Regions from separate parts of the Alkalimarinus alittae genome, predicted to be linked through region 3. Evidence: predicted binding sites of a transcription regulator. Region 3 holds the regulator's gene; each other region holds the start of a gene.
What was found. The regulator FNR, encoded in region 3, switches genes on or off when oxygen is low (the NO sensors DNR and NnrR bind a similar motif). The targets are predictions, from matches to a motif close to TTGATCTAGATCAA.
Positions count from the first base shown of each region.

Region 1 (2,207 bases), 730 kb from region 3:
GAGTCGCGGTTTTTAAATCGTCCATCTCCCCGATACACCCTGTTACACTCCCTTTCAATTGCTCACGCACCCTTACTCTTTTGTCGTAGAACATTCGCCGTTCTTCTCTTATCCTTTAATTGTGGATTTGAGTAGTATCCCCCTTATAAGCGGCGGGTTAAGTTGTACCGCCGCTGTTTTTTTCTGGGAATTCAAGTCCAACCCTTTTTTAACGTTTCATGCCTTTCTGTTATTTTCTGGCGACGCCTCATAGAGCTGTCGCCTTTTTTATGCCTGCGATTTAATGACGCATCATTTTGCCAGTGAAGCAAAAGAAGCCTGTAGCATCATCGCTAAATCATTAGGGGATAACTCTATCTCAAGCCCTCTACGCCCTGCACTAACAAATATAGTATCGAAATCCAGCGCCTGTTGATCAATCACCGTCTTTAGTAACTTCTTTTGCCCCAGCGGGCTCACCCCCCCCAATACATAGCCAGACGATCGTTCAACCGCTTTAGGCTCGGCCATTTTAGCCTTTTTAGCTTTGACCGCAGAGGCCATTGCTTTGAGGTTTAACTGATGCGAGACAGGAATAACAGATACCGCCAAAACACCTGAATCTAACGCCACCACCAATGTCTTAAACACTTGAGACGCCGATATATTAAGCTTTTGAGCCGCTTCCTCACCATACGATGCCGCATTTGAATCATGCTCATATTGGTGTACTTTAAAAGGTAGTTTAGCTTTTTCTACGCTGTTGATTGCTGGCGTCATGTCGTGTCTCTTACTAGATTCAGGTCAAATAAAGACCGTTAAATTGATCTAAACCAATTCTAATATCAGATTTCGAACTAAGATAGTAATTATCTACTTTTGCGTCTAACACCCGGCTCGCTCTATACGGAGACAACAATGAATAAAAAGCTCAAAGCTTTTGCACTAGCATTTTTACTTTTAACACTGGTAACCGGTATTCTCCTAGGCTTTACCTTAGGGCTTACTCACCCACTTCCTTGGATTTTGATCGTTGCATTAGCCCTCGTTATTGTCCTTAACAAAAAAGCGACGGATAGCCAGTTTGTTACGTGGAAAGATGAGTACAGCGTAGGTATTGAATCCATCGATAATGACCATAAGAACCTATTAAAGCTCATCAACCAACTACAAACTTCATCGCTTTATTATACTGGCGAGAACTTCGATAAAGATGCGTTAAGTGAGCTTATCGATTACACCAAATTTCACTTCGCCCGCGAAGAGAAAATGATGGAAGAGCATGGCTACCCAGACTTTGAAGCTCACCGCCAACAGCATCGAAAAATGACAGATTCAGTCGTCAGAAAAGTACTAGAATATGAAGCCGATAGCGAAAAAACAGTCGAAGATCTTTTAGAGTATCTCAAGAGCTGGTTGATCAATCACATTAATGGTACCGACAAAAAATACAGCTCATTTTTACGTGAGAAAGGCGTTAAGTAGTTAAAACATAAGCCTCTGTCTATACTGTATCAAGTCATTAATCACTTGATACAGTATAGCCTCCGGGGCCTTATGATGAATAATCCTGATAACACTCCCTCCCCAAACACGTCAGACACCACTCAACCCAAGACGAAGCTCACCTTTTGGCAAACCCTTTCTAGCGTTTTATATGCTTTGATTGGTGTTCAAGGACGAAACAATGCCCAGTCAAGCCTCGAAGAAGGCCATATCGGGATGTTTATTTTTGTCGGATTATTAGTGGTGGGCTGTTTTATTTTTATTGTTTCATTAGTCGCTTATTTGGCTGTTTCGAGTGGCTAGCTTTGCTCACTCAAGAACAGAGCAAGCGTTGACTTACCTAGGGCGAACCTAGGCAAGTCGATAAAACTATCTCTGCTGAATTTACTCCGTGTACTTAACATGCACCTCAGCGATATCACCGTTAAACTTGAATGGAGCATGATCGTAATAGTCGATTGATACGGGCGAGCCCAAGTCAGTGCCGATATCCAGACAGTCATTAGCCGTAAAGAGCAGCGGCGCGCTGGTGGGTACTCGGCCCTTTGCAACCTCCTTGCCATTCACCTTCATTACGATATCTAACGGTCCTGCTGGCTTCTTCTCGGCATATTTGGTCACAATTTCGATCTTCACCTTGCCTGTGGGCAGCTTTCCCTTCGCCTTGATCTGTGTACGTTCGATTTCAAACAAGTTGTACTCGTAGCTGAGCACTCCGTCCT
Region 1 is NZ_CP100390.1:154,781-156,987, reverse strand. It holds gene ybaK (Cys-tRNA(Pro) deacylase) at 292-759, opposite strand; gene NKI27_RS00685 (bacteriohemerythrin) at 898-1,464, shown strand; gene NKI27_RS00680 (DUF2970 domain-containing protein) at 1,537-1,788, shown strand; gene NKI27_RS00675 (arylsulfatase) at 1,870-2,207, opposite strand, start outside.
Region 1: NKI27_RS00685 (bacteriohemerythrin) is a predicted target of FNR. The motif match lies at 803-816, and genes of this name have one in related genera.

Region 2 (2,207 bases), 210 kb from region 3:
CCGAGGTAGTCACTCCAAAAATTGCCCGCACCTTCGTTTGACCATTCCTGCGTGCGGGTGGATACATATTTCACCTGCTGTTTATTGCCGATGAAGTTATTACCAATAATGATATTGTCTTCTGAACCTGCCGTAATATGGATTCCCAAATCACCTTCTCTAAAGGTGTTACCGACGAGCTTATTGTAAAAAGAATTATAGATAAATAAAGCCTTTCCCTCGGCCCCTTGTGCTGAGCTGTCACCGATATAGTTGCTACCTTGTCGAGTATTAGATACATGGTTATTCTTGATGGTGGAGTCGGTGATATAGTTGAGTAGAATACCGTAGTTCTCATTCCACTCTGAACGATTGTTAAGAATCTGTAGGTACTTGGACTGCATTAATGCATAGCCGGTACGAGTGTGATGGGTGTAGTTGTTCTCGACTAAATTGCTATATGAATACATGTAATGCACGCCATAACGAAGGTGGTGAAATTCATTATTGCGGATCGAATTTTTGTGGCTAGTATCGATATAGATGCCATCTCGTGTGTGCCATACTTCATTAAACGCAACGTCTGCACCTGTAGAGCCGTAAAGATGGATGCCGTTTCCCCGGTCTTGAGAGCGGGTTTCTAGTGAGCCTTCAACACGGTTTGATAGCACTTGGGTGTTGACGCTTGAATCTAAAAATATGCCAAACGCAACGCCCTTTAAATAGTTGTTTTTGATCACGGCATTTTCAGCTGTCTTCTTAACAATAATACCCGCGTCCATCGCGGTGAGGTCATCCCCCCAATTAAGAATATTACACCCCTTAACAGTGACGTTGGGGGCGGTGATACGAATGGCATCTTTGGTCTTATTAGCGTCTAAATTTGTGCCGGGTTCACAGTTGAGGGTTAGTGGTTTGTCGATTAAAAGGCTGCCAATATAGCGGCCGGGTCTCAGTTGGAGTGTGTCACCATTCTGAGCCTCATCAATCAGCTTTTGTAACGTGTTTGTGGGGCTTACAACGGTTATGTTGCGCGTTGTATTGTCGCTGATTTCTGCGCTATTTTCTGCACTACTAAGCTGTTCATTGGCATCAAGGTTAGCTGAAAACAAGACCGTTAATACGGAGTAAGTGATTAAGGCACCAATGTGAAGGACTGAAGGTTTTTGTGACATCACGGCTACTCATTCAAATCGTTAAAAACAGACAGCAGATAATAGGCTAATTAGCAGGCTGATGGGCTGAATCTGTAAATGAAATTACATTTAATATGATTAAGTATTTTAGGGTAAACAAGAAGGGGATAACTTGAGTTAGCTCAACCTCCGAGTAGAGGCTGAGCTAATTAAGGCACGTTATCAAGCGATCACGTGTCTAAAGCGCTTATTAAGCTTTTTCTACCAACATGCGACCACGCATTTCCATGTGTAGTGCATGACAGAACCACTGACAGTAGTACCAGAAAACACCTGGTTGGTCTGCAGTAAATGTTACTGAAGACGTTGCCTGAGGCCCGATCTCCATCGCCACGCCGTGGTTTGTCATTGAGAAACCATGTGTTACATCTTCAATGGTATCAAGGTTAGTGACAATTACGGTGACTTCATCACCTTGCTTAACGGTGAAGTCGGTCATGCCAAAGCTAGGCGCAACAGAGGTCATGTAAACACGAACCTTCTTGCCATCACGAATAACTTTGCTCTCTGATTCAAGAGTAACGCCGTCTTTTTTCGCTTGAGCCACAGTTTCTGCGAAGAACGGATCGTCACGCGTCCAAAGCTTCTTAGGCTTTAATTGTGAACGGTGAACAATGATGCAGTCATGAGGTTCTGCGAATGCAGGGCCATCGTGAATAAGCTTCATTTCTTCACCAGAAATATCGATCAATTGATCGTTCTCAGGGCGAAGTGGTCCAACAGGTAAGAACCGGTCTTTCGAGAACTTACAAAGAGAAACCAAGTATTTACCATCGGCATCACGGGTTTCACCCATTGAAGTATGGTTATGACCAGGCTGGTAGTGAACATCTAGCTTTTGCTTGATGTAGTTAACCTTTTCACCATTGTAAGCTTTGATTGCATCTTCAACATTCCACTTGGCGATTTGGCTATCAATAAATAGTGTGGTGTATGCGTTACCGCGACCATCAAATGCGGTGTGCAATGGCCCTAAGCCTAATTCTGGCTCTGCTACAACAGTATCACGCTCTTCGATCTTACCATCAAATA
Region 2 is NZ_CP100390.1:678,989-681,195, forward strand. It holds gene NKI27_RS02965 (nitrous oxide reductase family maturation protein NosD) at 1-1,154, opposite strand, end outside; gene nosZ (TAT-dependent nitrous-oxide reductase) at 1,366-2,207, opposite strand, start outside.
Region 2: NKI27_RS02965 (nitrous oxide reductase family maturation protein NosD) is a predicted target of FNR. The motif match lies at 1,288-1,301, and genes of this name have one in related genera.

Region 3 (2,207 bases):
GCTACAAAACACCTTATGTAGCTATCCAACCCCAAAAGCAGGCCATTTAAGTAGTACAGCCGTCAGAAATTATATTGACTACCTTCTTAAAGAGATCCATCTCGTTAGTGCTCTGATCCCAAAAGATCGCAGCATTAACTATATTCATTGGCAGGGCGACATAGCACAATTATTAACGCCGGCTGAAATGACAGAGATTATGTACTCCCTCAACAAAGCCTTCAACCTACAAGACGAAAGCAGAGGGACCTTTGTTATAGAGCTCGATAAAGTCCCTGCTGATGATGCCATTATTGCCCTTATAAAAGGCCTTGGATTTAATCATATTTGCCTTGGCACACAAAATAGAGATCAAGACCCAATTGATTTTGAGTTTTTGGCAGAGCAGGTAAAGATATTCAAACAATATGACTTTAAAACTGTCAACGTTCGTTTCCTGACCAAAAAACACGAGTCATGCGCCAAGCTGAGCGAAAAGCTTGAAGGCCTAATCGCTATTAATCCTGACACTATTTATGTAATAGACGAAGATGAGCGCCTTTCTGTTCTATCTGGCGTAGAAGTAGATGAGTCTACTCAATGTAATTGTCATCAAAGATTTGAAGAAAGACTGATTCAAAGTAACTTCAACAAACTTAATCATGTTAAGTTTTCAAAGGACACGTCTGTCTCTAAAGGTATATCAGGCGACTTAATCGGTATTGGTTTAGGTGCTACTAGCTTGATAGAAAACGCATTTATACACAACGTAGACCAACTCGACCAATATTATCAACGCATAATAAATAATCAACTGCCCTTTAGTTACGGAGGCTACATTAGACCAAAGTATTGAATGATTATATTACTACCTACTTTTACCCCCTTCTCCCTACCCCTATTTTTTTATATGTTAGAATCATATAAACTAAGTAATAAATAACATAAATATTCTGCTGATATACAAGCTATTAACTGAGTAGAGCGAGATGAGCGAAAAAATCGCAGCAATAGACCCACAGCCCACTACAGGAATTAATCAATCCTGCTTACAGTGCAGTCTGAGCAATTTGTGCATCCCAATTGCTGTCAACAAAGATGAAATTGATCGCCTTGAAGACCTGATAAAGCAAGGAAAGACCATCAATCGTGGTGATCATATATTTAAAGAACACTCCCCCTTTAAGTCTTTATTCGCTGTCCGTAGCGGCGCAATTAAAACTTATTCAGTCACAGAAGACGGTGAAGAACAAGTCACAGGCTTTTATTTACCAGGGGAAATTATTGGCCTCGATAGCACCAACACAGATTCATACAGCTGCTCTGCTAAAGCGCTTGAAAGGGCCAGTGTGTGCGAGATTCCGTTTAGTCAACTTGAAACATTGGCCTCAAAAATACCAACCCTTCAACATCACTTTTTCTCATTAATGAGCAAAGAAATTCAAGGCAGCCGACAGCTTACAATGTTACTTAGTAAAAATACCGCAGAAGAGCGAATTGCATCATTACTGCTAAGCCTTTCTAGCCGATTTAAATTACGTAAACTTTCAGGCACAAGCTTTAGACTTCCCATGCCAAGAAACGACATTGGTAACTACTTAGGCCTTGCTGTTGAAACCGTTAGCCGTGTTTTTACTCGCTTTCAAAAAAGCGGCCTGATATCTGTTCAGGGTCGTGAAGTGGTGCTAGAAGATATTGACGCTTTAGTCGATATCGTAAAAAACCACAGTAAATGCATAAACCCAAAATAATACAATCATGCTAAAAAAAGAGGCTTTATGCCTCTTTTTTTATGTTTAGACGTTAATTAACTACAAGAATAATACCTACTTATTAGTATAAAATCAAATATTGATTTATATCACTTTATGGTAGTTTTTCACCCCTAAAATCACCCACTTTAAGCAATAAATTATGAAATATCATTTTACTGGCTTAATGAGTACTGATTTCATTTCAGATATACTCCATAATAATAAGTGAACCTAAGCCTAGCTAGTTATACCTTTAATTCTCTACATCTTCTTCATACTGCTCAGATACTCGACGGGCAAACACTCCGCCAAAACAGGCAAATAAGCACCCAAGAAAAACCATCACAACAGCCATGAAGGTAATATCACCCCGTTCTGCAGAAGACATGATGGAGGCTATTCCGGCAAGAAAACCAACAACGGAAGCATGCGTTACCTTATAATGAGAGGCCATCGTACCCGTCAATAGACCAC
Region 3 is NZ_CP100390.1:886,698-888,904, reverse strand. It holds gene NKI27_RS03905 (hypothetical protein) at 1-835, shown strand, start outside; gene fnr (fumarate/nitrate reduction transcriptional regulator Fnr) at 969-1,730, shown strand; gene NKI27_RS03895 (hypothetical protein) at 1,987-2,207, opposite strand, start outside.